Streptomyces venezuelae: one gene and its partner. The protein of the gene in region 1 interacts with the protein of each later gene in a pairwise test. Links are inferred from orthologs where the notes say so. Each region holds a gene or a part of one and is shown on either strand. Other genes may lie near its edges. The genes, in order: ligA and leuS.

The links.
Region 2: the proteins of ligA (region 1) and leuS interact in binary tests that used the Escherichia coli proteins (3 or more experiments, as listed by UniProt). The link is inferred for Streptomyces venezuelae from one-to-one orthologs.

Annotation. Positions count from the first base shown.
Region 1 is NZ_CP029194.1:2,645,211-2,659,444, forward strand. Bases 4,638-7,536 are described here. They hold ligA (NAD-dependent DNA ligase LigA), read right to left. Parts: upstream 7,228-7,536; coding sequence 5,047-7,227; downstream 4,638-5,046. Other genes in these bases: DEJ46_RS11670 (putative bifunctional diguanylate cyclase/phosphodiesterase), read right to left, coding at 4,638-4,736; DEJ46_RS11680 (methionine synthase), read right to left, coding at 7,260-7,536. Outside these bases: Asp-tRNA(Asn)/Glu-tRNA(Gln) amidotransferase subunit GatB, read right to left, coding at 1-470; DEJ46_RS11655 (hypothetical protein), read right to left, coding at 487-720; Asp-tRNA(Asn)/Glu-tRNA(Gln) amidotransferase subunit GatA, read right to left, coding at 726-2,225; Asp-tRNA(Asn)/Glu-tRNA(Gln) amidotransferase subunit GatC, read right to left, coding at 2,232-2,528; more of DEJ46_RS11670, read right to left, coding at 2,622-4,637; more of DEJ46_RS11680, read right to left, coding at 7,537-8,276; DEJ46_RS11685 (SDR family oxidoreductase), read right to left, coding at 8,279-8,977; DEJ46_RS11690 (TIGR00730 family Rossman fold protein), read right to left, coding at 8,985-9,536; DEJ46_RS11695 (alpha/beta fold hydrolase), read left to right, coding at 9,635-10,429; tRNA 2-thiouridine(34) synthase MnmA, read right to left, coding at 10,451-11,596; DEJ46_RS11705 (N-acetylmuramoyl-L-alanine amidase), read left to right, coding at 11,657-12,316; DEJ46_RS11710 (cysteine desulfurase family protein), read right to left, coding at 12,351-13,514; DEJ46_RS11715 (thioesterase family protein), read right to left, coding at 13,660-14,234. UniProt on the Escherichia coli protein: DNA ligase that catalyzes the formation of phosphodiester linkages between 5'-phosphoryl and 3'-hydroxyl groups in double-stranded DNA using NAD as a coenzyme and as the energy source for the reaction.
Region 2 is NZ_CP029194.1:5,810,969-5,825,751, reverse strand. What follows is about bases 6,944-10,391. They hold leuS (leucine--tRNA ligase), read right to left. Parts: upstream 10,030-10,391; coding sequence 7,144-10,029; downstream 6,944-7,143. Other genes in these bases: DEJ46_RS26660 (hypothetical protein), read right to left, coding at 6,944-6,975. Outside these bases: DEJ46_RS26685 (MFS transporter), read right to left, coding at 1-915; DEJ46_RS26680 (winged helix-turn-helix domain-containing protein), read right to left, coding at 921-1,544; DEJ46_RS26675 (ComEC/Rec2 family competence protein), read right to left, coding at 1,619-4,162; DEJ46_RS26670 (helix-hairpin-helix domain-containing protein), read right to left, coding at 4,159-4,917; DEJ46_RS26665 (DegV family protein), read right to left, coding at 5,294-6,139; more of DEJ46_RS26660, read right to left, coding at 6,268-6,943; DEJ46_RS26645 (glycosyltransferase 87 family protein), read left to right, coding at 10,582-11,802; DEJ46_RS26640 (hypothetical protein), read right to left, coding at 11,781-12,014; DEJ46_RS26635 (MFS transporter), read right to left, coding at 12,152-13,507; DEJ46_RS26630 (helix-turn-helix transcriptional regulator), read left to right, coding at 13,687-14,607; DEJ46_RS26620 (histidine phosphatase family protein), read right to left, coding at 14,759-14,783.

The DNA of each region.
Region 1 (14,234 bases):
GCGCCGTGGATGCGGCCGGTCGCGCCACCGATGTGGGTGGACTTGCCGGTGTCCTCCTCCATGTGGGCGCGCTCGATCTCCACGCGGAAGATCTCGCCGTCCTCCAGCTGGACGTCCAGGTAGCCGTTGAAGGCGATCGGCTCGTCGTACTGGGAGGTCTGGAAGTTCTTCGGCATGTCCGGATAGAAGTAGTTCTTCCGGGCGAAGCGGCACCACTCGGCGATCTCGCAGTTCAGCGCGAGGCCGATCTTGATCGCGGACTCGACGCCGATCGCGTTGACCACCGGCAGCGAGCCGGGCAGGCCGAGGCAGGTCGGGCAGGTCTGCGAGTTCGGCTCGGCGCCCAGCTCGGTCGAGCAGCCGCAGAACATCTTCGTCTTGGTGCCGAGCTCGACATGGACCTCCAGGCCCATGACGGGGTCGAACGCCGCGAGGGCCGCGTCGTACGACAGCAGTTCAGTGACAGTCACGGTGAGACTTTCCCTCTCAGCCCAGCAGGACGTCGTCGTCGCCCAGGCGCTTGAGCTCCCGGTAGAGGATCGCCAGGCCGGTAACGATGGCGGCGGCGGACACGGCGGAGTCGATCAGCCGCAGCATGTCGTTGTCGTTGCGGGCCAGCTTGGCCTGCTTCGCGACGCTGACGGCGCCGAACGCGGTGGTCGCCAGCGAGACGTAGATGCCGGTCTTCGACTTCTTGAAGTTCTTGGCCTTCTTTGCCATGGCACTCACAGCGACGGAGCCTCCTCAAGCAGCGGGTGCCCCCACTTTTCCACGAAGGCGGCCTCGACGGCGGCGCCGACCTTGTACAGCCGGTCGTCCTTCATGGCGGGAGCGATGATCTGCAGGCCGACCGGCAGACCGTCCTCGGGCGCGAGGCCGCAGGGCAGCGACATCGCGGCGTTGCCGGCCAGGTTGGTCGGGATGGTGCACAGGTCCGCGAGGTACATCGCCATCGGGTCGTCGGCGCGCTCGCCGATCGGGAAGGCGGTGGTGGGGGTCGTCGGGGAGACGATCACGTCCACCTCCTCGAAGGCCTTCTCGAACTCGCGGGTGATGAGGGTCCGGACCTTCTGGGCCGAGCCGTAGTACGCGTCGTAGTAGCCGGAGCTCAGCGCGTACGTACCGAGGATGATGCGGCGCTTGACCTCGTCGCCGAAGCCGGCCTCACGGGTGAGGGCGGTGACGTCCTCGGCGGACCGCGTGCCGTCGTCGCCGACCCGCAGGCCGTAGCGCATGGCGTCGAAGCGGGCCAGGTTCGAGGAGCACTCGGACGGCGCGATCAGGTAGTACGCCGACAGGGCGAGGTCGAAGGTCGGGCAGTCCAGCTCGACGATCTCGGCGCCCAGCGACTTGAGCAGCTCGACGGACTCGTCGAAGCGCTGCACGACACCGGCCTGGTAGCCCTCGCCGCGGAACTGCTTGACGACGCCGACGCGCATGCCGGCGACCGAGCCGTTCCGGGCGGCCTCGACGACCGGCGGGACCGGGGCGTCGATGGAGGTCGAGTCGAGCGGGTCGTGCCCGGCGATCGCCTCGTGCAGGAGGGCCGCGTCCAGGACCGTACGGGCGCAGGGGCCGCCCTGGTCGAGGGAGGAGGAGAAGGCCACCATGCCGAAGCGGGAGACGCCGCCGTAGGTCGGCTTGACGCCGACGGTGCCGGTGACGGCGGCGGGCTGGCGGATGGAACCGCCGGTGTCCGTGCCGATGGCGAGAGGGGCCTCGTACGCGGCGAGGGCGGCGGACGAGCCACCGCCGGAGCCGCCGGGGATCCGGGTCAGGTCCCAGGGGTTGCCGGTCGGACCGTAGGCGGAGTTCTCCGTGGAGGAGCCCATCGCGAACTCGTCCATGTTGGTCTTGCCGAGGATGACGACGTCGGCGGCCTTGAGGTTCTTGACCAGGGTCGCGTCGTACGGCGGGATCCAGCCCTCGAGGATCTTCGAGCCCACGGTCGTCGGCATGCCGACGGTGGTGAAGATGTCCTTGAGCGCGAGCGGGACGCCGGCCAGCGGGCCGAGCTTCTCGCCGCGGGCGCGCTTCTCGTCGACGGCGCGCGCCTGCGCGAGAGCGCCCTCGCGGTCGACGTGCAGGAAGGCGTGGACCTTCTCGTCGACGGCCTCGATACGGGCGAGGTGGGCCTCGGTCACCTCGACGGCGGTGAGCTCGCCGGCGGCGATCTTCCCGGCGATCTCGGCGGCCGTGAGCTTGATGATGATGTTGTCCGTCATGACTTCTTAGTCCTCCCCCAGGATCTGCGGCACCTTGAAACGCTGCTGCTCCTGGGCCGGGGCGCCGGAGAGCGCCTGCTCAGGGGTGAGCGACGGACGGACCTCGTCCGCGCGCATGACATTGGTCAGCGGCAGCGGGTGGGAGGTCGGCGGAACGTCTTGGTCGGCGACCTCGGAGACGCGGGCGACCGCGCCGATGATGTCGTCGAGCTGGCCGGCGAAGTGATCGAGTTCTTCGCCCTTCAGCTCCAGACGCGCCAGCCGGGCGAGGTGGGCGACCTCCTCGCGCGTGATGCCAGGCATGCGGTTCCTCACGGGGTGAGCTTGATGGTTTGGTCCATCCTATGGGGCCGGTGCCGCTCCCCGTGAAACGGTCGGCCCGGGGCGTGACACGTCCTACGGGACGACCTGGCCGGAGGGCTGGTCGAGGGCGACCTCGGCGGCGATGTCGGCGGGGCGGCGCCAGCCGTGCTCGCCGCGGGCCAGGAGCCAGGCGGTCGCCTCGGCGGGCGGCATCGCGGCGGCGACCAGCCAGCCCTGGACCGCGTCGCAGCCCAGGTCGCGGAGGCGCTCCCAGGTCTCGTCGTCCTCCACGCCCTCGGCGACGACGAGGAGGCCGAGGGAGTGGGCGAGGTCGAGGGTGCAGCGGACGATCTCGGCGTCCTCGGTGTCGACGGCGAGCCGGGCGACGAAGGAACGGTCGATCTTCAGTTCGCTGACGGGCAGCCGGCGCAGGTGGACGAGGGAGGAGTAGCCCGTGCCGAAGTCGTCGAGGGACATCTTGACGCCGTGGCCGGTGAGGCCGTTGAGCGTGTCGGCGGCCCGCTGGGGGTCCTCCAGGAGCACGTGCTCGGTTATCTCCAGCTGGAGGGCGCCGGCCGGGACGCCGTGGCGGGCGAGGCGGGCGGCGACGGCACCCGCGAAGCCGGGGGTGTGGACGTCGCGCGGCGAGACGTTGACGGCGACCGGGACGTTGAGGCCCTGGCTGCGCCAGCGGGCGACCTGGGCGAGGGCGGTCTCCAGGACGTACTCGGTGAGGTGGGGCATCAGGCCGGAGGACTCGGCGATGGCGATGAACTCGTCCGGCGGAACCTTCCCGCGCTCCGGGTGGACCCAGCGGACGAGCGCCTCCAGGCCCGCGACCTGGCCGTCGAAGCGGACCTTGGGCTGGTAGTGGAGTTCGACCTCGCCCGCGTCGAGGGCGCGGCGCAGGTCGCCGAGGAGGCCGAGCCGGTCGGGGGTGTTGGAGTCGCGCTTGGACTCGTAGACCTCGACGCCCGTGCGGTCCCGCTTGGCCTGGTACATGGCGACGTCGGCGCGGCGCAGCAGGCCCTCGGCGTCGAGGGCGTGGTCGGGGAAGACGGCGACGCCCGCGCTGGCCTCCAGGACGAGGGTGAGTCCGTCGAGGTCGAGCGGGGAGGAGAGTTCGGCGACGAGGTGGCGGGCGACGCGCTGGGCGCTGGTGGTGGAGTCGGCCGTGGGCAGCAGGACGGCGAACTCGTCGCCGCCGAGCCGGGCGGCCTCGGCGCCGTGGGGCAGGGCGAGGCGGAGCCGTTCCGCGATCTGGAGGAGCAGCCGGTCGCCGGCGAGGTGTCCGAGGGTGTCGTTGACCGACCGGAAGCGGTCGAGGTCGATCAGGACGAGGGCGGCGCGGGCGCCTTCGCCCTCGGCCTCCTCCAGGGCGGTCCAGGCCCGCTCCAGGAGCCACTGGCGGTTGGGGAGTCCGGTCAGGGGGTCGCGCAGCTGTTCCTCGGCGCGGGCCCGGGCGATCCAGAGGGTGGAGTCGAGGGCGATGAGGGGGAACGCGAAGAGGGGCAGGAGGACGGGCCGGGTGGCGGCGACGACGCAGATGAGCGGGGCGATGCCGAGCAGGGCGACGGCGACGAGCCCCTGCCGGAGGAGGGCGGTGCGGGCGATGGTGGGCAGTCCGCGGCCCTGGGGCGCGAGCGTGTACCACAGCAGGATCCGGGTCACCACGAGGTAGGCCGCCGCGGCGAGGACGACTTCCGGGAGGTCCCCGATGGTCCAGTCGAGGGGCTGCCAGGGCTCCTCGACGGTCGGTACGTCTCCGAAGACGGCGAGGACGAGGGCGGCGGCGCCGACCCCGAGGACGTCGGCGGCGCCGTGCAGCAGGCCCTGTCGCCAGCGGTGCCGGCGGGCGGCGCCGACGAGGGCGACGACGGTCAGCGAGACGAGTCCGGCGGGCACCCAGCCGTACAGCAGGAGCACGGCGAGGGTGAGGGCGGCGCCGGAGCCCGTGCCGCCCCACCAGCGGTCGCGCCCGAGCGCGACCAGGTGACCGACGATGAGGCCGGTGAGGACGGCGAGGGACCAGCCCGCGGCGCCGCCGGGGAAGAGTCCGTGTCCGGTGCTCAGGGCCCGCTGGAGGCCGGCGACGAGCACGACGGCGGCGAGGCCCACCACGGCTGCGGGCAGCCGGGAGGTGAGGCCCGTGGGGACCACACGGCCGAACGGCCGTGGGGCCGGGGCGACGCTCTCGGTCGGTTCCATTCCCGTCCCTCTCACAAGCAGCGGTGCCGTCGGTGTGTGATGGGCCGCGCTCGCGCGGCCGTCCGGCGTCGGGCCGTCCGCCATGCGGCCGCCACCGGGCGGCCGTTCCTCATGCCACTGGGCCGTTCGTCCTGGCGCGCACGACCGGCAGCCCTCGCGCGGACGTGCGGGACAGGACGCACGGTCACCACAGTAGGCCGCCGAGGGCTCCGACGGGCAGCGCTCTCCCTCTCTTGCCCGAATGCGACCCGGCCACCCGTAACGATCTGGTATGCGCCGAACGGGTGACCTTTCGCGGGGCCGGCGGAGGCTACTCGGCGACCGGTACCGCGGCCTCGCGAGCGGCTTCGGGACCTTGTTCGAGCAGGACCGAGAAGCCTTCCTCGTCCAGAACCGGAACCTTCAGCTGCATCGCCTTGTCGTACTTCGAACCAGGGTTTTCGCCGACGACCACAAAGGCGGTCTTCTTTGAAACGGAACCGGTGACCTTCGCTCCGAGGCTCTGGAGGGACTCTTTTGCGCCATCCCTGGTGAACTTCTCCAGGGTGCCGGTCACGACGACCGTGAGACCTTCCAGCGGACGCGGCCCCACTTCCTCCCCGGCGCCCTCGTCCTCCAGCGACACCCCGGCGGCGCGCCACTTCCGCACGATCTCGCGGTGCCACTCCTCGGCGAACCACTGCTTCACGGCGGTCGCGATGATCCCGCCGACGCCGTCGACGGCTGCCAGTTCCTCCTCGCTCGCCTGCTCGATCCGCTCCAGGGAGCGGAACTCACGGGCCAGCGCCTCGGCCGCGACGGGCCCCACGTGCCGGATCGACAGGCCGTTGATGAAACGGGCGAGCGGCCGCGCCTTGGCCGCCGCGATGTTCTCCAGCATCGACAGGGCGTTCTTCTTCGGCTCGCCCTTCTGGTTGGCGAAGACCGTGACGATCTTCTCCTCGCCCGTCTTCGGGTCCCGCTTGGGCAGCCCGCTGTCCGGGTCCAGGACGTACGCCTTGATCGGCAGCAGCTGCTCGATGGTGAGGTCGAAGAGGTCGCCCTCGTCCACGAGCGGCGGCTCGGCCGGCTCCAGGGGGCGGGTCAGGGCCGCCGCGGCGACCGCGCCGAAGTTCTCGATGTCCAGGCACTGGCGCCCGGCGAGGAAGAAGAGCCGCTCGCGCAGCTGGGCCGGGCACGTCTGCGCGTTCGGGCAGCGGAGGTCGATGTCGCCCTCCTTCATCGGCTTCAGCGGCGTCCCGCACTCCGGGCACTCGGCGGGCATCACGAACTCCCGCTCGCTGCCGTCCCGCAGGTCGGCGACGGGCCCGAGGATCTCGGGGATCACGTCACCGGCCTTGCGCAGCACGACCGTGTCGCCGATCAGCACGCCCTTGGCCTTCACCACCTCCTGGTTGTGGAGGGTGGCGAACTCGACCTCGGAGCCGGCCACGGTCACCGGCTCCACCTGCGCGTACGGCGTGACGCGCCCGGTGCGGCCGACGCCGACCTTGATGTCGACCAGCTTGGTGTTGACCTCCTCCGGCGCGTACTTCCAGGCGATGGCCCAGCGGGGCGCGCGCGCCGTGGAGCCGAGCCGGCCCTGGAGCGGGATCTCGTCGAGCTTGACGACGACCCCGTCGATCTCGTGCTCGACGGAGTGGCGGTTCTCGCCGAAGTACGCGATGAACTCCCGCACCCCGTCCAGCGAGTCGACCACGCGGTTGTGCCGGGCGGTCGGCAGGCCCCACTCGTGCAGCAGCTCGTACGTCTGCGACAGCCGGGAGATGTCGAAGCCCCCGCGGGCGCCGATGCCGTGCACCACCATGTGGAGCGGGCGGGAGGCGGTGACCTTGGGGTCCTTCTGGCGCAGCGAACCGGCGGCCGCGTTGCGCGGGTTGGCGAAGGGCTTGTCCCCCGCCTCCACCAGGCGGGCGTTGAGCGCCTCGAAGCCCTCCATCGGGAAGTAGACCTCGCCGCGGATCTCGACGAGGTCCGGGACGCGGTCGCCGCGCAGCCGGTCGGGGATGTCGGCGATCGTCCGGACGTTGGGCGTGATGTCCTCGCCGGTGCGGCCGTCGCCGCGGGTCGCGGCGCGGGTCAGCCGCCCGTGCTCGTACGTGAGGTTCACGGCGAGGCCGTCGACCTTGAGCTCGCACAGGTAGTGGAAGTCGGGGGTGCCGACGTCCCGCGCGACCCGCTCGGCCCAGGTGGCGAGCTCCTCGTCGTCGAAGGCGTTGTCGAGGGAGAGCATGCGCTCCCGGTGCTCGACGGAGGTGAAGTCCGTCTCGTACTGCCCGGCGACCTTCTGGGTCGGCGAGTCGGGCGTCCGGAGCTCCGGGTACTCCTCCTCCAGCGCCTCCAGCGAGCGCAGGAGCTTGTCGAACTCGCCGTCGCTGATGACCGGCTGGTCCTTCACGTAGTACCGGAAGCGGTGCTCCTCGACCCGCTCCGCAAGGTCGGCGTGCTTCTCCCGTGCCTCGGCGGGCAGGGCCCCCTGTTCGACTGCCACCTTCGTCCGTCCTCCCGTGCCTCGAAACCCGGTCACTCTGGGTTGTCCGCGAGCGATCTCGCCGCCCGGGCGCAGTGGGCGAGGGCCGCGCGGGCATAGGCGGGCGAAGCGCCCGCGAGCCCGCACGTGGGGGTGACGACCACGGACTCCGCGAGAGTCCCCGGATTCAGCCCCAGCCTGCGCCACAGCGTCCTGACACCCATGACGCTACCGCCCGGGTCCGACAACGGGCCGTCGGTGGACGGCACCACACCGGTGAAGAGCTTCGTGCCGGCCTCCACGGCCTCGCCGATCGACTCCTCGTCACGTTCGGTGAGGAGTCCGAAGTCGAACGAGACCCCGGTGACGCCGGCCCGGCGCAGCAGCGCGAAGGGGACGTCGGGGGCGCAGGAGTGGACGACCACCGGCCCGTCGTGGGCCGCGATCACGTCCCGCAGGGCGCTCTCCACGACCTGCCGGTCGACGGCCCGGTAGGTGCGGTAGCCGCTGGCGGTACGGACGTGTCCGCGCAGCACCGCCGTGAGCGAGGGCTCGTCGAGCTGGAGGACGATCCGGGCCCCGGGGACGCGCCTGGCCAGCTCCGCGAGGTGGGCGCGGAGCCCCTCCGCGAGGGAGCCGACCAGGTCGCGGCAGGCGCCCGCGTCACCGAGGGCCGCCTCGCCGCCGCGCAGCTCCAGGGCCGCGGCGAGCGTCCACGGGCCGACGGCCTGGACCTTGAGCGGGCCCTCGTACCCCTGGGTGAACTCCTCCAGGGCGTCCAGGTCCTCGCCGAGCCAGGAGCGGGCCCGCTTGGTGTCCCGGCCGGGCCGGTCGCTGATCCGCCAGCCGCTCGGCTCGACGTGCGCGTACAGGTCGACGAGCATCCCGATGGTCCGGCCGATCATGTCGGCGCCGGGCCCCCGCGCCGGCAGCTCCGCCAGGAAGGGGAAGTCCTCGAAGGAGCCGGCGACCGTCTTCGCGGCCTCGCGGGCGTCGCCGCCGGGCATGGACCCGACACCGGTGGCGGGGCCGAAGGGCCTCGTACCGCCCTTGTCTGCTTCGTCGCTCACGCCTATCGCCCCGGACGGACGGTCAGGTCGTTGATCTCGGCGTCGCGCGGCAGGTCGATCGCGGTGATGATCGCCGTCGCGACCGACTCCGGGTCGATCCACTTCGACGCGTCGTACTCCTTGCCCTCCTGCTGGTGCACCTTCGCCTGCATGGGGCTCGCGGTGCGGCCCGGGTAGACGGAGGTGACCCGCACGCCGTTGGCGTGCTCCTCGTGGCGCAGGGAGTCCGCGAGGGCCTTGAGCCCGTGCTTGGAGGCGGCGTACGCGCTCCACTCGGCGTGGGCGGCGAGCCCGGCGCCCGAGTTCACGAAGACGACGTGGCCCTGGGAGACCCGCAGCTGGGGCAGGAGGTGCCGGGTCAGCTCGGCCGGGGCGACGAGGTTGACGTTGAGCTGGTGGTGCCAGGTCTTCGGGGTGAGGTCCCCGACCGGACCGAGGTCGACGACGCCCGCGATGTGCAGCAGGCTGTCCACCCGCTCGGGCATGGTCTGGTGCGAGAAGGCCCAGGACAGCCGGTCCGGGTCGGCCAGGTCCCCGACGAGCGTCCGGGCGCCCGGGAACTGCGCGGCGAGCTCCTTGGCGCGGCCCGCGTCGCGCGCGTGCAGCACGAGCTCGTCCCCGCGCGCGTGGAGGCGGCGCGCGACGGCCGCGCCGATGCCGGAGCCGGCTCCGGTGATCACATGTGTAGCCATGGGAGCCATGCTCCCATCAGCGAGCGCCGCTGCCCGCCCCCAGGCTCTCCTCCAGGTACGCGAGGGCCGTCGGGCCGTCCTCCGCGAAGAAGACGAGGTCGGTGAGCGGGAGCGGCAGGAAGCCCTCGTCGTCCATGCGGCGGAGCTGGATCTTCAGGCCGTCGTAGAAGCCCGCCGTGTTGAGCAGGACCACCGGCTTGGTGTGCTTGCCGTGCTTCTTCAGCTCCAGGATCTCGGTGGCCTCGTCGAGGGTCCCGATGCCGCCGGCCATGACCACGATCGCGTCGGACTTCGCCAGGAGGAGCGCCTTGCGCTCGGCCAGGTCGCGGGCGACGACCATCTCGTCCGTGCTCGGGTGGGCCTTGTGCTGGAGGAAGTCGACGGAGACGCCGACGAGCCGGCCGCCCGCCCCCCGGACGCCGTCCGCGACGACCCCCATGAGTCCCGCGTCGGAGCCGCCCCAGACGAGGGTGTGACCGGCCTTGCCGAGGCGCTCGGCGAAGTCGCGGGCGGGGACGGTGTAGCGGTCGTCGAGGTCGGCGGCGGAGAGGAAGACGCAGATGTTCATGCGCTCCACCGTAGGGGGTGACCAGCGGCTTCGAAGATTCTTCGGGAATTCCCTCCGCGCGACGATGAGTTCCGGGGGCGGGCCCGGTCTGCACTGCCATGGACGAGGTGAAGACCACGCTGGGCAGGGTCGGGGGACGGGTCGTGTCGCGGGACGGGACGACGATCGCGTACGAGCGGTACGGGGACGGGGCGGGGCCGCCGCTGGTCCTGGTGAGCGGGGCCCTGGGCACGGCCGCGAGCGAGCGGCCCCTCGCCGAGCTCCTCGCCCGTCGCTTCTCGGTCGTGGCGTACGACCGGCGGGGGCGCGGCGGGAGCGGCGACACGGGGCCGTACGCGGTGGAGCGGGAGATCGAGGACCTGGCCGCGGTGGCCGGGGAGGCCGGCAGCGGCGCGGCCCTGCACGGGGTGGGCACGGGGGGCGCCCTGGCGCTCGCCGCGGTGGCCGCCGGGCTCTCGGCCGGGCCGGTGTCGGTGTACGAGCCGCCGTACTCGGCGGAGGCCGCCGCGCGGCACGGCCGGGCCGCGGAGCTGCTCGGGCGGGGGCAGCGGGGCGCGGCCCTCGACCTGTTCCTCGCGGATTCGGGCGTACCGGCGGAGGCGTGGCCGGGCGGGGACGCGTTGGCGTCGACCCTCGCGTACGACCACGCCGTCCTCGGCGACGGGACGGTGCCGGAGCGGCGGCTCGCCGGGGTCCACGCGCGCGTGCTGGTCGTCGACGGGGGCGCGAGTCCGGTGTGGGCGCGCCGGGCGGCCCGTGCGCTGACGGCGGCGCTCCCCCGCGCCCGCCACCGGACCCTGACGGGCCAGACGCACGAGGTGGCCCCGCACGTCCTGGCGCCGGTCCTTGAGGAGTTCCTGGCGGAGGAGCGGGAGACGAGCGAGGCCGCGTAGGGCCTCCGCCCGGCTGACCCGCTACGCGGGCGTGGGCTCGGTCGTGCGGCGGGTGGTGGTGGCGATCGTGGCCGAGCCGACGACGCGCGTCCCGTCGTAGAGCACGATCGCCTGGCCGGGGGCGACGCCGCGGACCGGCTCGGCGAAGGTGACGGTGAGCTCGCCGTCGGCCAGGGCGGCCGTCACCTCGGTCTCGCCGCCGTGGGCACGCAGCTGGGCCGTGTAGCGGCCGGGGCCCTCGGGGGCCGTGCCGCACCAGCGGGGCTTGATCGCGGTGAGGGCGGTGACGTCCAGGGCCTCGACGGGGCCGACCGTCACCGTGTTGTTCACGGGCGAGATGTCGAGGACGTAGCGGGGCTTGCCGTCGGCGGCCGGGTGGCCGATCCGCAGGCCCTTGCGCTGGCCGATCGTGAAGCCGTAGGCACCCTCGTGGGTGCCTACCTTGGTGCCGGCCTCGTCGACGATGTCGCCCTCCGCCTTGCCCAGGCGGGAGGCGAGGAAGCCCTGGGTGTCGCCGTCGGCGATGAAGCAGATGTCGTGGCTGTCGGGCTTCTTCGCGACCGCGAGCCCGCGCCGCTCGGCCTCCGCCCGGATCTCGTCCTTGGTGGTGAGGGTGTCGCCGAGCGGGAACATGGCGTGCGCGAGCTGCTTCTCGTCGAGCACCCCGAGGACGTACGACTGGTCCTTCGCCATGTCGGAGGCCCGGTGGAGCTCACGCGTGCCGTCCTCGTTCAGGACGACCGTCGCGTAGTGGCCGGTGCAGACGGCGTCGAAGCCGAGGGCGAGGGCCTTGTCGAGCAGCGCCGCGAACTTGATCTTCTCGTTGCAGCGGAGGCAGGGGTTGGGCGTGCGGCCCGCCTCGTACTCGGCGACGAAGTCGTCGACGACGTCCTCGCGGAACCGCTCGGCCAGGTCCCACACGTAGAACGGGATGCCGATGACGTCGGCGGCCCGGCGCGCGTCGCGCGAGTCCTCGATCGTGCAGCAGCCGCGCGCTCCGGTACGGAACGACTGCGGGTTCGCGGAGAGCGCGAGGTGCACGCCGGTGACGTCGTGGCCCGCCTCGGCGGCCCGGGCGGCGGCGACGGCGGAGTCCACACCGCCGGACATTGCGGCAAGTACCCGGAGGGGCTGGGTGCGGGGGCGCGGGGGCGAAGTCTCAGTCATAGCCCTACCAGGGTACGGGGCCCGGGAACCAAGGTCGCGGGAGTAAGCGTTCTCTGGTGCATGGGGAGCAGGGGAAGCGGTTCGGACAGGCGGGTGGGGCGGCGGGCCGTGCTGCTCGGCGGCGGGGTCGCCGTGCTGGGCACGGCGGCGCTGGCCAGGGACGAGTTGGCGCGCGCGTGGTGGCGGCTGCCGGGGATGGAGAAGAAGCGGGTCGAGGGCGAGCTCGACCACAAGGGCGCCGAGTGGACGTCGGCGGCGCGGGCGAACTGGCGGCGGGCCGACCGGCCGGACGACTACGGCATAGACCGGGTCGTGATCCATGTCGTGCAGGGCAGCTACGCGACCGCGCTGAAGGTCTTCAAGAACCCGGGGCACGGGGCGGCCGCGCACTACGTGGTCCGCAAGGACGGCCATGTGGCGCAGATGATCCGCGAGCTCGACGTCGGGTTCCACGCGGGGAACCGCGACATGAACGAGCGGAGCATCGGCATCGAGCACGAGGGCTTCGTCGACCGGCCGCAGGACTTCACGGCGGCGATGTACGCGGGGTCGGCGCGGCTGACGGCCGACATCTGCGCGCGGTACGGGATACCGGTGGACCGGGAGCACATCATCGGGCACGTGGAGGTCGAGGGCACCGACCACACCGACCCCGGTCCGCACTGGGACTGGGACCGCTATCTGCGCCTCGTGCGCGAGGCGCCGAAGAAGCCGGTGTGACGGTCGGCCCCGGCCGTGATCCGTCGGACAGGCCCTAGCTGAGGCCCGCGGTCCTCGCCCGCTCCACGGCCGGGCCGATGGCCTCGGCGACCGCCGTCACGTCCTCCTCGGTGGAGGTGTGGCCCAGGGAGAAGCGCAGGGTGCCCCGGGCGAGGTCCGGGTCGGTGCCGGTGGCGAGCAGGACGTGGCTGGGCTGGGCGATGCCGGCGGTGCAGGCGGAGCCGGTGGAGCAGGCGATGCCGGCGGCGTCGAGCAGCAGGAGAAGGGAGTCGCCCTCGCAGCCCGGGAAGGTGAAGTGGGCGTTGGCGGGGAGCCGCTCGTCGGGGTCGCCGCCGAGGATCGCGTCGGGGACGACCGTGCGGACGGCGGTGACGAGCTCGTCGCGCAGGGCGCCGACCTCGCGGGCGAACTCCTCGCGGCGCTCGGTGGCGAGCCGGGCGGCGACGGCGAAGGAGGCGACGGCGGGCACGTCGAGGGTGCCGGAGCGGACGTGCCGCTCCTGGCCGCCGCCGTGCAGGACGGGTACGGGCGTGTACTCGCGGCCGAGGAGCAGGGCGCCGATCCCGTACGGGCCGCCGATCTTGTGGCTGGAGACGGTCATCGCGGCGAGACCGGAGGCGGCGAAGTCGACGGGGACCTGGCCGACGGCCTGGACGGCGTCGGCGTGCAGGGGGACGCCGAACTCGGCGGCGGCGTCGGCGAGTCCGCGGACCGGCATGACCGTGCCGATCTCGTTGTTCGCCCACATGACGGTGGCGAGGGCGACGGACCCGGGGTCGCGGGCGATGGCCTCGCGCAGGGCCTCGGGGTGGACGCGGCCGTAGCGGTCGACGGGGAGGTACTCGACGTCGGCGCCCTCGTGCGTGGCGAGCCAGTCGACGGCGTCGAGCACGGCGTGGTGCTCGACCGGGCTGGCGAGGACGCGGGTGCGGCGCGGGTCGGCGTCGCGGCGGGACCAGTAGAGGCCCTTCACGGCGAGGTTGTCGGCCTCGGTGCCGCCGGAGGTGAGGACGACCTCGCTGGGCCGCGCGCCGAGCGCGGCGGCGAGCGTCTCGCGCCCCTCCTCGACGGTCCGCCGGGCGCGCCGTCCGGGGGCGTGGAGGGAGGAGGCATTGCCCGTGACGGCGAGGTGGGCGGTCATCGCCTCGATCGCCTCGGGCAGCATCGGCGTGGTCGCGGCGTGGTCGAGGTAAGCCATGGTGGGTCGATTCTACGAGTCCACCGCGGCGGCCCCGGCGCCTGGCCGGTTTACGCCCTCGTTCAGGCCGGGGGCCGGGGACTTCCGTCCTCGGATCCGGCCTGAACGGCAAGAACCCTCGGTCGCGCGGGGTGCGGGCCGGTGGTCAGCCGCGGGGGGCGCGGGCCAGTTGGCGGGACTGGGCCACCAGCCGGTCGGCGCTGTCCCAGACCTCGGCGTCCTCCTCCAGGAAGCCCCCGGCGAGGTTGCGGGTGGTGATCGAGACGCGCAGGGGGCCGGGGGCCGGGCGGCAGCGGATGTGGGTGGTGAGCTCCACGGTCGGGGTCCAGCCCTTGAGGCCGAGCTCGAAGGAGGTCGGCGGCAGCGCGTCGACCGTGAGCAGCAGGGAGAGCGCGTCCGGCGCGCGGCCGTCGGCGAGGCCGAACCAGGCCCGCATCTCGCCCTTGCCGGACGGGGCGCCGACGGCCCAGCCCACGCAGGCCGGGTCGAGGCGGAGGTCCAGGCGGTCGGCGATGGCGGAGGAGCCGGGGATCCTCGGGGCCGGGTTGTCGGCGGCGCTGAAGCAGTTCTCGATCGCGGCCATCGCGGGCGGCGTCGCGGTGGTGCGGACGTCGTCGGGGAGGGCGTCGAGGTCTCCGTACGAGGCGAGGACGCGGATGCGCTCGACCTCGGTGCCGTCCTCGGCGTACTGGAAGAGCGAGGCCTGCCCGGTGGAGAGGG
Region 2 (14,783 bases), 3.2 Mb from region 1 along the record:
GGGTATCAGGAGCAGGGGCAGCGTGAACCCGAGGAAGCCGACGACGAGCGAGGCGCCGACGCCGATCCGCCGGACGACGGCTCCGCTGACCGCGGCCCCGATGAGACCGCCCACCGCTCCGGCTCCGAGGATCAGGCCGAGCAGCCCCGCGCTGATGCCGAGTTCGGAGGTCGCGTAGAGCACGAAGAGGGTGTGGAACATGTAGTTGAACAGCTGGATCGTGCCGGAGGCGGCGAACAGTGCGCGCATGGACGTGTCACGGAGCACCCAGCGCATGCCTTCGGTGAAGTGCCCCTTGACCACGGGGGCCGGCGGAGGTTCGACCGCGCGGATCCGGGCCAGGAATCCGGCCGACGCCACATAGGTGAGGGCGTCGGCGACCAGGGCGAAGGGCGCGGTGAGGACCTGCACGAGGACGCCTCCGATCCCGGGGCCCGCGAGCCAGGACATCGAACGGCTGCCGTTGACCAGGGCGTTCGCCTGTATGTACCGGTCGGTGGGGACGAGCGCGACGAGGAGCGTGGTGTTGCAGGCCTCGAAGAGGACGGTGAGCGCGCCGATCCCGAAGGCCACCGTGTACAGCTGCGTGAGCGTCAGCGCGTCGAGAGCGTAGGCCACGGGGAGGGTCAGGATGAGCGCGGCTCGCCCGAGGTCCGCCGCGATCATGGCGCGTCTGCGGCGGGCCTGCCGGTCGGCCCAGGCGCCGAGCGGCAGGTTGAGCAGGAGGGCGGGGAGGAGTTCGGCCGTCTTGAGCCAGCCCATCTCGGCGGCGTCCGCGCCGAGGATCAGGACGGCGGCGAGCGGGATGGCGATGAGCGAGATCTGGTCCCCGGCGAGCGAGATGGTCTGCCCGGTCCAGTAGCGGCGGAAGGTCCGCTCGCGCAGCAGCTCCGGTATGCGGTCCACGAGGGCCATGCCGTTCACTCCGCTTCTCGGTGGTGGGGGACGTCCTGTTCCAGGTGGGCGATCCGCAGGATGCTGACGGCCCGGGCGCCCTCGGGCATGAGGGACGGGTCGGACTCGCGCCCCTCGAAGGGGCGGAGCAGCGCCTCGATCCGCTCGCCGAGGCCGGTCAGTTCCTCGGGGGTGAGGAAGAGCAGGGAGTCGCTGAACTGCTCGGCCTCCCGCCACTCCCTCGGCAGCGTGTGCCGGCGCTCGATGGCCCGGGTGACCCGCTCGAAGTAGCGCTCGGTGACAGCGGCCGTCAGGGCGCCCGCGGCCTCCGCGACCGTGGCGTCCTCGCTGTACTCCGGCCACTCCGTGTACCGGGCGGTGGCCCGCCAGGGCTTCTCCCGCCCCTTGCCGCCCGGCGCCTCCTCCACGAGGCCGTACTTGGCGAGTATCCGCAGGTGGTAGGAGCAGCTGGCCACGGACTCGCCGGTCAGCTCGGCGGCCTTGGTCGCGGTGAAGGGGCCGCTGCTGCGCAGCAGTCCCACCAGGGTCATCCGCAGGGGGTGGGCGTAGGCCCGCAGGGCACGCGGGTCGGTGAGGCGGATACTGCGGGGCTGCTCGCCCTCGGGTCGCGGTTCGCTGATCTCCGGCATGATGAAAAGCTATCCTTAGAAAGGTTCCTTTACAAGCGTTTCTTTACATGACGCGCCCCCTTCACCCCACCGGCTCACCGGCCCCTCGGCACGGCTACGAGCCCCCGCCCCGCACCCACCACCGCGACGGCCCCGTCCCGATCGGTCCGCAGCACCCGCGCCCCACCGGCCCGCAACGACTCCACGGTCCTCGGCGACGGGTGTCCGTACGGGTTGTCGCGCCCCGCCGACACCAGCGCGAGACGCGGCCGCACGGCCCGTATCAGCCCGGGATCCTGGTGCGCGGACCCGTGGTGGGCGACCTTGAGCACGTCCACCGGCCCCAGCCCTGGACCGCTCCTCAGAAGCGCGCGCTGAGCCGGCGGTTCGAGGTCGCCCAGGAGCAGCAGACGGAGCCCTCCGGCGGCCCGGACGAGGAGGGTGACACTGGCGTCGTTCGCCCCGTCGACGGAGCCACCGACCGATCCGCCGGAACCGGCCGGCGGCCACAGCACCCACCACTCCAGCGCTCCCACCCTCCGATGCTCGCCCGCCCCCGCACGGACCACCGGCACCCCGGCGGCGGCCGCCGTCCGCCGCACGAACGCGGCCTGCGCGGGCGGCTCTTCGAGCCCCGTGGTCTGGATCGCCCCCACCGAGCGCCCCCGCAGCACCCCTGTCAGGCCGGCCACGTGGTCGGCGTGGAAGTGCGTGAGCACCAGCAACGGCACCCGCCGCACCCCGAGCTCCCGCAGGCAGCGGTCCACCGGTACGGGGTCGGGGCCGGCGTCCACCACGACGGCCGCGTCACCGCCCGCCGAGAGCACCGTCGCGTCCCCCTGCCCCACCTGGCACATCGCGAACACCCAGTCCGGCGGGGGCCATCCCGTGGCCCATCGCGTCAAGGGCACCGGTCGGACGGTCACGAGCAGAAGCAGCGCGGCGACGAACCCGGCGATCCACCCCCGGTGCGGAAGCCTGCGCGCCCCGAGCAGCACGAGGCCCGTGACCAGCGCCAGGACCAGCCCGCCCCACCACCCGTCGGGCCAGGCCAGCTGGGCCCCCGGCAGCTCCCCACCCGCACGCGCCACCCCCGCGATCCACCCGGCCGGCCACCCCGCCACCCACGCGACCCCAACCGCGGCCGGCTCCCACACCTGCGCCAGGGCGAGCGCGGCGAAGCCGAGCACCGTGGCAGGTGCGACCGCCAGTTCGGCGAAGAGATTCGCCGGGATGGCGACAAGACTCACCCGGGCGGCGAAGACCACCACGACCGGCGCACACACCGCCTGCGCCGCGAGGGCCGCCGCCAGCGCCTCCGCGAGCCGCCCCGGCACCCGGCGCCGCCGCAGCGCCTCGCTCCACCGCGGGGCGACCGTCAGCAGGGCCCCGGTGGCGAGCACCGAGAGCAGGAAGCCGTAACTCCGCGCCAGCCAGGGGTCGTAGAGCACCAGGAGCAGGACGGCGGCGGCCAGCGCGGGGATCAGCGATCTGCGGCGCCCGGTGCCGATCGCCAGGAGGACGACGAGCCCGCACGCCGCGGCGCGCAGCACGCTCGGATCGGGCCTGCAGACGACCACGAAGGCCAGCGTCAGCGCTCCCCCGGCCACCGCGGTCGCCCGCAGCGACAGTCCGATCCGGGGAGCGAGCCCCCCTCGCTCCACCTGGTGCGCCCTCCCGGGACGCCCGATGAGCAGGAGCAGGACGACGGAGAGGTTGCTGCCGGAGACCGCGAGGAGATGCGTGAGGTCGGTGGCCTCGAAGGCGTCCCGCAGGTCGGGCCCGATCCTGGAGGTGTCCCCCACGACCAGCCCCGGCAGCAGGGCGCGCGCGTCCGGAGCCAGCCCCTCGGTCGCTCTCCGCAGCCCGGCGCGCAGTTCGCCCGCCGTGCGCTGCGGCGCGCTCGGTGGACCGACGATCCGCGGCGGACCCGCTCCGTCGACCTTGAGGACCGCGGCGAACGGCTCACCCGAGCGCAGCGGCGGCGCCAGCCGGGCTCCGACCCGCAGCCGTGTCGAGGGCAGGAGTCGCAGCCACTCGTCTCTGCCTTCCCCCGGCGGCACGATCAGCAGCACCGGCGCTCGCGTCCTGTGCGCCGATCCGTCCGGCCGCTCGACGCGGGTCACCTCCCCGTCGAGGACGACCGAGACCGGCGCCATCGCGTTGCCCCGCACCCGGGGCCGGGTGAGCCGTGGGTCGGAGGTGACGGTGACCTCCATCTGCGCCCGGACGTAGTCACGCGCCAACGCCGGCACTGGACCGCGCCGCAGGTCCGCCGCGTGCAGCCCCGCCGAGGCCGCCCCGGCCGCCGCGCACAGCAGGACCCCCGCGCACGCGGTCGCCCGCAACCGCCGCCCCGACGTCACCGGAGCGGTCCCGGGCGTCACCGGAGCGGCCACCGACACGTCCGGTCCCCCTCCCACGGCTTCCCGGGCCTCGTCCGCCCCGCCGAACCGCCGCAGGACCAGGACCGGAACCAGCAGGGCGATCGCCCCCACCAGGCAGACCGTGACACCGGCCACCGTCCACCAGCCGGTGACACCCACCGCACAGGCCGCCGCCGCCCAGACCGCCAGCGCGAGAGGAACGAGCCTCAGGTCGGCCGGTCCCTCCTCGCCCACCCTCCGGACCCGGTTCACGGCCGGACCAGCGGTTCGAGGTCGGCGAACCGGCGCTCCCCGATGCCGTTGACCTCCCGCAGCTCGGCCACCGACCGGAAGCCGCCCTGCTCCGTGCGATGGTCGACGATGTGCCGCGCGAGGACCGGGCCGACGCCGGGCAGGGTGTCGAGCTGTTCCACAGTGGCCGCGTTGAGACTCAGCGGCGTCGCCGGCCCGCCGGTCCCGGCACCGGCTCCGGGACCGGAGCCGCCGACCGGCACCCCCGGCAGCCCGACAAGGACCTGCTCGCCGTCCATGAGCACACGGGCCCGGTTGATCCCGGTCAGATCGGCCCCCGGTTCCGCTCCGCCCGCAGCCTTCAGCGCGTCCGCCACCCGCGAGCCCCCGGGCAGCGTCAGCACTCCGGGCCTGCGCACCTTGCCGCCGACGTCGACGACCACTCTCGCCCCACCCGCAGCGGGTCCGGGGCTCTGCTCATTCCCCGCTCCGGCCCGGGCCACGGATGCGGCGGGTGTGGCCGCCGCGGTCGCGGCGCGGACGATCTCGGGAGCCCGCACCGGCTCCGGCCGCCCCGTCCAGAAGTACCCGCCGGCGAGGCCGGCGGCCACGAGCAGGATCACGGTCAGCGCGGCCAGCGCCCGAGGTTCGAGCCCGCACCGCGTCTGCACCCACAGCGGAGTCCGCTCCCGCAGCACCGCCACGAGCCGCCCCCGCACCGCCCGCGCAGGAGACCCCCGCTCCGGCGCCTCAGGTGTCTCCGCTGCCTCAGGCACCGACGGCGGGAAGAGTGCGTCCCCCCGTCGCCGCACGACAGTCCGGGGCACCTCGGAGACCCGGCGCACCCGGGTGCGCCTCCGCGCCCGCCCAGGAGGCGCGCCGCGCCCTCCCGGGCGACTGCGCCCGTCGGAACCCGGCGCCCTGCCGGGCCCGCTCGTCGGAGCGCCCGGCCTGTCCGCGGCTCCGGTGGTGATCGATGCGATACGTGTACGAAGTGCCATGCTCGTGACGGTAGAGATCACGACGGCCCTGTGCGGGACTCACCCAAGTCCCGTGGAAAAGACTCTGGTTGTGGATATCTCCGTCACTCCTACGAGGAGGAGAAGGAGGTAGGGGAGGTAGGGGAGGTAAGGGTGGTGGCGGTGGCGGATCTCAGCGCGGTGAGACGACGACCGCGAGGAGCCCCGGGCCGGTGTGTGCGCCGATGACCGCCCCCACCTCGCTGACGTGGAGTTCCTCGATGCCCGGGATCCGCTCCTTGAGCCGGTCGGCCAGCACGGCGGCCCGCTCCGGTGCGGAGAGATGGTGCACGGCGATGTCGACGGCGCCGGAGCCGGCCCGCTCCACGGCGATCTCCTCCAGGCGCGCGATGGCCTTGGAGGCCGTCCGCACCTTCTCCCGCAGCTCGATGCGTCCGCCGTCGAGTTCGAGGAGCGGCTTCACCGCGAGCGCGGAGCCCAGCAGCGCCTGCGCGGCACCGATGCGCCCGCCCCGGCGCAGATAGTCGAGCGTGTCGACGTAGAAGTAGGCGGAGGTTCCCGCGACGCGCTTCTCGGCCGCCGCGACCACCTCGTCGAGAGATCCGCCCGCTTCCGCGACCTCCGCCGCGGCCAGCGCGCAGAAGCCCAGCGCCATGCCCACCATGCGGGTGTCCACCACGCGCACCGGCACCGGGGCGTCCTTCGCCGCGAGCACGGCGGCGTCGTACGTCCCGGAGACCTCCGCGGACAGATGGAGCGAGACGATTCCCCGCGCCCCCGCCTCCGCGGCCTCGCGGTAGGCGGCGGCGAAGATCTCGGGACTCGGCCGCGAGGTGGTGACGGGCCGCCGCTTCTGCAGAGCCTCGGCCAGGGACCGGGCCGAGATCTCCGTGCCCTCCTCCAGCGCGCGGTCACCGATGACGACGGTCAGCGGGACCGTCGTGATAGCGTGCCGCTCCCTCGTCTGGGGTGGCAGATAGGCCGTGGAATCGGTGACGATCGCGACATGCCGGGACATGAGCGGGAGGTTACCTCCCGCAGCCTCGGCGCGGCAGCCCGGCCCCCCGCCGGACGCCCCAGAGGCCCCTCCCCGCACCACCAGGCACCCGCGACCCGCCCGACCAAGCCAAGCCAAGCTCGGCCAGGTCAGGTCGTGGTCTCCGGTCGGGCCGACTTCTCCCACGGGTAGGCAGTGCGCCGGGGATCAGGCGCCGTGATCGCGGGCGGCTCGTCCCCGGCCGCCAGCCCCGCCGTCCCTGCGGGGCTCCCCCACGGGTCCGACGCACCCGACTCCGGCGCCGTCTCCGGACCGTCCCAGTGACGCAGGGCGCCCGCCTCGACGTCGATCTGAGCACTCAGCGAGGACAGGTCATCCTCCGCGAACTTCAGCGCCCGGTCCCGGGCAGCCCGGCGCAGCGCCTCGGCCGACCCCGTGATCTGCTCGGTCCGCCGCGTGAGCTCCGGCAGCTGTCCGGCCACCCACGCCTTGTCCGGCTCCCGCTCCATGCGCTTGAGGTCCCCGTCCAGTTCGAGCCCGTGTGCGCTGAGCCGGTGGAACAGGTCGAGCGACTCCTTCAGCGACGCGTCCTCACCCACACCCGCCTGCAGCGCCTCCTGCGTGGCCCTCATCGAGGTGCGCAGCGAGAGCCGCAGCCGGGCCAGCTCGCCCGCGACCCCGGCCTGACCGAAGCTCTTGGCACGCAGCGTGGTGTCCTCCACGGTGCGTCGGGCCTGGTCCAGGGTGCGGTCCACCCCACGCTTGGTCGCCTTGGCCACCTTCACGGTGGCGTAGATCCCCAACGCCACGAAGGCGAAGAAGAGCAGCGCCATGATCGTGATAATCGCGGCTTCCATGTCCGCCCCTCCGGCATCGGTCGAGTCCCCACGACTGTGGTCCCTCCACCGTAAACGGAGCGGGCAGGCCAGGGGTTCCATCGGAACCCCCAACCTGCCCGTAGGGGAAATCCCCCATGCCTCCGCCGTCAGCCGACAGACATCAGTCGCAGACGTCAGCCGTAGCCGTCAGCCTGCGACGATGTTGACCAGCTTCGGCGCGCGCACGATCACCTTGCGGATCTCCGCGCCGCCCAGCGCCCCGACCACGTGCGGGTCGGCCAGCGCCAGCGTCTCCAGCTCCGCGTCCGTGATCGACGGGGAGACCTCCAGGCGGGCCTTGACCTTGCCCTTGATCTGCACGACGCAGGTCACGGTCTCGTCCACGACGTACGCCGGGTCGGCGACCGGGAAGCCCTGGTGGACGACCGAGTCGGTGTGGCCCAGCTTGCGCCACAGCTCCTCGGCGATGTGCGGGGCCAGCGGGGCGACCAGCAGCACCAGCTGCTCGGCGACCTGCCGGGACAGCGCGCCACCGGTCTTCGTCAGGTGGTTGTTCAGCTCGGTGACCTTGGCGATGGCGGTGTTGAAGCGCATCGCCGCCATGTCCTGGGCGACACCGTCGATCGCCTTGTGCAGGGCACGCAGCGTGTCCTCGTCGGCCGCGGTGTCGACGACGGTGACCTCGCCGGTCGCCTCGTCGACGATGTTGCGCCACAGTCGCTGCAGCAGCCGGTACTGGCCGACCACGGCGCGCGTGTCCCAGGGACGCGAGACGTCCAGGGGGCCCATCGCCATCTCGTACAGGCGCAGGGTGTCGGCGCCGTACTCGGAGCAGATCTCGTCCGGCGTCACCGCGTTCTTCAGGGACTTGCCCATCTTGCCCAGGACGCGGCTGACCTTCTCGCCCTCGTACCAGAAGGCGCCGTCCCGCTCCTCGACCTCGGCCGCCGGCACGGCGATGCCGCGGGCGTCCCGGTAGACGAAGGCCTGGATCATGCCCTGGTTGTACAGCTTGTGGAACGGCTCGGCCGAGGAGACGTGGCCCAGGTCGAACAGCATCTTGGACCAGAAGCGCGCGTACAGCAGGTGCAGCACGGCGTGCTCGGCGCCGCCGACGTACAGGTCGACGCCGCCGGTGGGCATGCCCTCGCGCGGGCCCATCCAGTACTGCTCGACGGCCGGGTCGACCAGCTGCTCGGAGTTGTGCGGGTCCAGGTAACGCAGCTCGTACCAGCAGGATCCGGCCCAGTTGGGCATGGTGTTGGTCTCGCGGCGGTAGCTCCGCGGGCCCGCGCCGTCGCCCAGGTCCAGGGTGACGTTGACCCAGTCCTCGTTGCGGGACAGCGGGGTCTCCGGCTGGGTGTCCGCGTCGTCCGGGTCGAAGGTGCGCGGCGAGTAGTCCTCGACCTCGGGCAGCTCCAGCGGCAGCATCGACTCGGGCAGCGAGTGCGCGACGCCGTCCTCGTCGTAGACGATCGGGAAGGGCTCGCCCCAGTACCGCTGGCGGCTGAACAGCCAGTCGCGCAGACGGAAGTTGACGGTGCCTTCGCCGATGCCGCGGTCGGCCAGCCAGGAGGTGATCTTCGCCTTGGCGTCGACGACGCCCAGACCGTCCAGCGAGATCTCGTCGTTGGCGGAATTGACCAGCTTCGCCTCGTAGGAGGCGAAAGCGTCGTCCCACGTCGCCGGGTCGGTGCCGCGGTCGTCCGACGGCTCGACGACGCAGCGCATCGGCAGCTCGAAGGCGCGCGCGAAGGCGAAGTCGCGGGTGTCGTGCGCCGGGACGGCCATGATGGCGCCGGTGCCGTAGCCCATCAGGACGTAGTCGGCGATGAAGACGGGGACCTGCTCGCCGCTGACCGGGTTGGTCGCGTACGCGCCGGTGAAGACGCCGGTCTTGTCCTTGGCCTCGGCCTGCCGCTCCACGTCGGACTTGGAGGCGGCCTGCTTGCGGTAGGCGTCGACGGCCTCGGACGGCGTGGCGTGCCCGCCGGTCCAGACGTCGTGGGTGCCCTCGGGCCAGGCGGCCGGGACGATCTTCGCGGCGCCGTCGACCAGGGGGTGCTCAGGAGCCAGGACCATGTAGGTGGCGCCGAACAAGGTGTCCTGGCGGGTGGTGAAGACGGTGATCGCGCCGGTGTCGCCGACCTGGAAGTCGACGCGGGCGCCCTCGGAGCGGCCGATCCAGTTCCGCTGCTGCAGCTTGATGGCCTCGGGCCAGTCCAGCGCGTCCAGGTCGTCCAGCAGGCGGTCCGCGTAGGCGGTGATCCGCATGTTCCACTGGCGCAGCTTGGACTTGAAGACGGGGAAGTTGCCGCGCTCGGAGCGACCGTCGGCGGTGACCTCCTCGTTGGCCAGGACCGTGCCCAGGCCGGGGCACCAGTTGACGGGCGCGTCGGAGGCGTACGCCAGGCGGTACTCGCTCAGGACGTCGGAGCGCTCGGCGGCGGTCAGCTCGCTCCACGCGCGCGTGGAGCCGGGAACCTCACGCGTGCCGTTCTCGAACTGCTCGATCAGCTCGGCGATCGGACGGGCCTTGCCGGCCTCGTCGTCGTACCAGGAGTTGAAGATCTGCAGGAAGATCCACTGGGTCCACTTGTAGTACTCCGGGTCGATCGTGGCGAACGACCGGCGCTTGTCGTGACCCAGGCCCAGCCGGCGCAGCTGGACCTTCATGTTCTCCATGTTGGCCTCGGTGGACACGCGCGGGTGCGTGCCCGTCTGCACGGCGTACTGCTCGGCCGGCAGGCCGAAGGCGTCGAAGCCCAGGGTGTGCAGCACGTTGTGACCGGTCATGCGCGCGTGGCGGGCGTAGACGTCCGTGGCGATGTAGCCCAGCGGGTGGCCGACGTGCAGGCCCGCACCCGAGGGGTACGGGAACATGTCCATGATGAACTTCTTGGGCCGGGCGGCGACCTCGGGGTCGCCCGCCAGGTCGCCGGAGGGGTTCGGTGCCTCGTACGTGCCCTCGGCGTCCCAGAAGTCCTGCCAGCGTGCCTCGATGTCGGCGGCCATGGCCGCCGTGTAGCGATGCGGGGCCGCCATCTCGGCGGTCGTATTGATCTCGGTCATGGTCCTTGAAGCTCCATCGATCGTCTCTGCCCACTGCCACGAACTGCCGCGAAATGAAAAATCCCCTCGCACAGGAGGGGACGCCGCGCCGACTCCGGCGGGATGACGGTCGACGGGGCGACGGTCATGCGCCGGGACTGATCAGCGCGGCTCGGTAAGCAGGAGGCGTACGGCACGCATGGCGCCAGGGTACCGCAGGGCCCGCGCGGGCCGCACCGACGTTCCACGCGCGAGCGGACGAGGAAGACGTACGGGCACACGAGGAGTACGGGCACACGAGACGTACGAGCACACGAGGAGCATGTGCAAACGAAGAAGCGGGCCACCCGATCCGGGTGACCCGCTTCCTTTCTGTGGAGCTAAGGAGAATTGAACTCCTGACCTCCTGCATGCCATGCAGGCGCTCTACCAACTGAGCTATAGCCCCTTGCTGCTTTCCCGTCTCCGTTTCGGTTTCCCTCGCGGCGACAGACAGAACATTAACCGGCTCCCGGGCAGATCTCCAAATCGATTCCCCGAGCCCCTCCGACCTGCCCGGTAGGGTCGCCGACTGTGTCCGTCTCCGTGCTCTCGAAAACCCGCGCCCGGCCGTGGCCCCTGGCCACCGCCGCGGCGGTCTGCCTGCTCTCCTTCGCGTCCTTCTGGGTGGCGCAACGCCTCGCCCACGTGAACATGCTCGACGTGATGGTCTACCGGGCCGAGGGCGAGACACTGCGGGCCGGCGGGGACCTCTACGCGATGCGCGCCACCTCGGCGAACCTCGCCATGACCTATCCGCCGTTCGCGGCGGTGCTGTTCCTCCCGCTGACCCTGGTGAGCGTCCCGCTGATGCGGACGCTCACGACCGCGGGGAACCTGCTCCTGGTGATCGCCCTGGTCCAGCTGTCGCTCCAACTGGTCCGCCCCGCACTGTCCCGGACGGACCTGTGGCGTACGACACTGTTCGTCGCCGCCGCCGTGGTCTGGTGCGAGCCGGTGTGGACGACACTGCGGTACGGCCAGATCAACCTGCTCATAGCGGTGGCGGTCCTCTGGGACCTCACGCGCCGCGAGGGCAGCCGCTGGGCCGGGCTCGGGATCGGTCTCGCGACAGCGGTGAAGCTCACACCGGGGCTCTTCGTGGTCCTCCTGCTCGCCGCCGGCTTGCTCCTGTGGCGCCGGGACCACCGCTGGAACCAGTGGCTCCGCACGGGCGTGACGGCGACCGGGGTGTTCCTGGCGACGACACTGACCGTGGCGCTGGCCCTGCCGGCGGACTCGAAGAAGTTCTGGACGGAGACGCTCTTCGCGACCGGCCGGGTCGGCTTCGCCGAGGAGACCGCCAACCAGTCCATCAGCGGCGTCCTGGCCCGCCTGATGCACACGGATTCCCCGGGCATCTGGTGGCTGCTGACCGCGGCCGTCATGGGCGGTGCGGCGATGTACCTCGCAGTACGGGCCGCTGTCCGCGGCGACAAGGCGGCGGCTGTGATCATCTGCGCGTTCACGGCGCTGATGATCAGCCCGATCTCCTGGTCCCACCACTGGGTCTGGTGCGTGCCCCTGCTGATCCTGCTCGCGGACCGCGCCACGCGCGCGTGGCCGGTGACGGGTGTGGTGGCCCTGGCCTTCACGTCGTTCGCGCTGTGGTGGGTGCCGCACGACCCGGGCCGTCCCGAACTGGACCAGAACGCGGGTCAGATGCTGCTGTCCGCCGTCTATCCGCTGACGGCGACGGCGCTGCTCGTGGCGTACGTGCTGAAGGAGCGGCGTCAGGCTCTGGCGAAGGAGTAGAACCGCTTGAGGGTGCAGTGCTCGTCGAGGAGCCGGCCGTAGATCGGCTCCCCCTCCAGCTCGCGGTACGTCTCGATGGGGTCGCCTTTTATGATCAGCGCCCGCGCGCACTCCTCGCACCAGTACTGGAAGTCGGGATTGACGGGGTCCATGTCGCGCACGATGGGCGTACCGCTGCCGCACCAGTCGCACTTCCGCCTGTGTGCACCCATCAGTCAGCTCCAGCTGTGGCCGCAGGCCGCGCACCCATAGGACACCCTGCCGTTTTCGCCGAGCACTTGGGTCACCCTCCCGTCCGGATTCTCGTCCCCCTCCGGCCGTCCGATTCTGCCATGGCCCCGCAAGAGGGTCAGCGCGCTCGCCGGGGCAGCCCTGCCACGGCCCCGACGACCGCCGTGGCGGCCAGGGCGAGGCCGGTCGCCCAGAACGCGTCGGCGGACGCTTGTGCTCCGCCGGCCGTCAGGCGGCCCAGGAAGAGGGCGCCGAAGGCAGCGACTCCGATGAGCTGGCCGAGCTGGGTGACGGTGGCGAGCAGTCCGCTGGCGTCGGCGGCGTCCTCGGGCCGTACGGTGGCCAGCGCGCCGGTCAGGGCGGGACTGAAGGCCAGTGCGATGCCGACACCCACGCCGCACAGGGCCGGGTAGAGACCCCAGCCGCCCGTTCCCCCGTCCGCGAGGGACCGGCCGAGGGCGAGCGAGGCGCCCGCCGCGAGCAGGAATCCGCCCGGGATCAGCGCGCGTTGCGTACGGGCCGGCCAGCGCCGCCAGGTCAGTCCGACCACACCGAACGCGACGGCGGCGGGGCCGAAGGTGAGTCCGGCGCGCAGGGCGCTGAGCCCGAGCCCGCCCTGCAGGTGCAGGGTGAGGGTGAACAGGAACCCGGCGTTGACGCCCATCGCCACGGCGATCCGGACGACCGCCCGCCCCATGCCGGGAACCCGCAGGACGCGCGGGGCGATGAGGGGCGCGCCACCGCGCCTGGCGAGTCTCGACTCGTACGCGCCGAACACGGCGAGGAACAGCAGGGAGCCGCCGAGCGAGAGCCACGCCCACAGCGGCCAGCCCTGTTCCTCTCCAAGGACCAGGGGGACGGTCAGCAGGCACACGGCGGCCGCGAGGAGGAGCAGTCCTGGCAGGTCGAGGCCGCGGGTCCGCTCGGGCCCGGTGCGGGCGTCGCGCGGCAGGACGCGGGCGCCGAGGGCGAGCAGGGCGAGCCCGATCGGGACGTTGACCAGGAAGACCGGCCGCCAGCCCGTGCCGAAGAGGTCGGCGCTGACGAGGACGCCGCCGGCGACCTGGCCCGCGGCGGCGCCGGTGGCCAGGACGGCGGAGTACGCGCCGAGCGCCCGGACCCGGTGCTCTCCGGTGAAGTTCCGCTGGATGAGGCTCAGCACCTGCGGGATCATCAGGGCGGAGCCGGCCCCCTGGACCATCCGGAAGGCGATCAACTGGCCGGTTCCGGCGGCGAGTCCGCAGGCGAGGGAGGCCGCGGTGAAGAGGGCGAGGCCCCCGAGGTACATCCGGCGGTGGCCGAGCAGGTCACCGAGTCGGGCCCCGGTGATCAGCAGCACCGCGTAGGTGACGGTGTATCCGGCGACGACGAGTTGGAGTCCGGCTCCGGAGGCGGAGAGTTCGGCGCGGATGGTGGGGGCGGCGACGTTGACGATGAAGACGTCGAGGAGCGCCATGAACTGGGCGGCCAGCACCACGCCGAGCAGCGTTCCGGGTCGATTGTCGGTGCCACGGTCTTTACTGAGTACGGGACGTGTTGTGGTCGAGGGCATGCAAGGAGCGTGCCCGCGGTCCGATACGGGTAACGAGAGCCCGCTGATGCTGGTACTGACACCACCTGGCAACGGCGGCACGGGGACTCGACCATGGGGGTGTGACGACTGTGGCAGCTGTACCGATCCAGCCGCGCCGACGGCCTGAGCTGGCCGCCTTCCTGCGCGGCCGCAGAGCCCGGGTGACCCCGGAGGACGTCGGCATGCCGCCGGGGCTGCGCCGCCGCACACCGGGGCTGCGCCGCGAGGAGGTCGCCCAGCTCTCCGGGGTGGGTGTGACCTGGTACACGTGGTTGGAGCAGGGCCGGCCGATCAACGCCTCGGCGCAGGTGCTCGACGCCGTCGCCCGCACGCTCCGCCTCGACCGGCCCGAGCGGGAGCACCTCTATCACCTGGCCGAGGTGCCGTACACGCCGGAGCGCGCCGCCCCGGACGTCGAGGTCGTCAGCCCGGAGATCCAGGGAATCCTCGACGCCCTGGACCCGCACCCGGCGGTGCTCTACAACGCGCGGTACGACGTGCTGGCGACCAACACCACCTACGAGCGGCTCTTCCTGTGGGAAGGCAACGGCCTGGACACGGGCCCGTTCGGTTTACGCAACGTGCTGTGGGCGCTCTTCACCGCGCCGGAGCCGACGTGCCCCCTGGTCGACCGGGAGCAGGAGCTGCCGCTGATGGTGGCCCAGCTGCGGGGGGCGTACGGACGCCATGTGGGCGAGCCTGCCTGGGAGGCGTTCGTGCGGCGTCTGGCGGAGGCCAGCCCCGTTTTCGCGCGGCTCTGGCAGAGCGGCGACGTCGTGCCGCCGGGGACCCGGGTGAAGACCTTCCGTCACGAGGCGGTCGGCGAGATGCGGATGACCTCGGTCTCCCTCTCCGTCAACGGGATGCCGGAGTGCCGGATCGTGACGTACACGCCGAACGACGAGGAGAGCCGCCGCGCGATCCGGGCACTGGGCGGAAACGACGAATCCCGCCCCCTGTTGGGGACGGGATTCGGTGACTGTGGAGCTAAGGAGAATTGAACTCCTGACCTCCTGCATGCCATGCAGGCGCTCTACCAACTGAGCTATAGCCCCTCGTGTTCTCTGCGCTCTCTGCGCTGCGAACAAGATGAACTTTAGCCTGTGACCTGCCGGAAAGTGAAATCCGGGTCCGGCAGGCCGCTCACGCGCCTCAGTCGTCGTCGCCGAGGACCGGC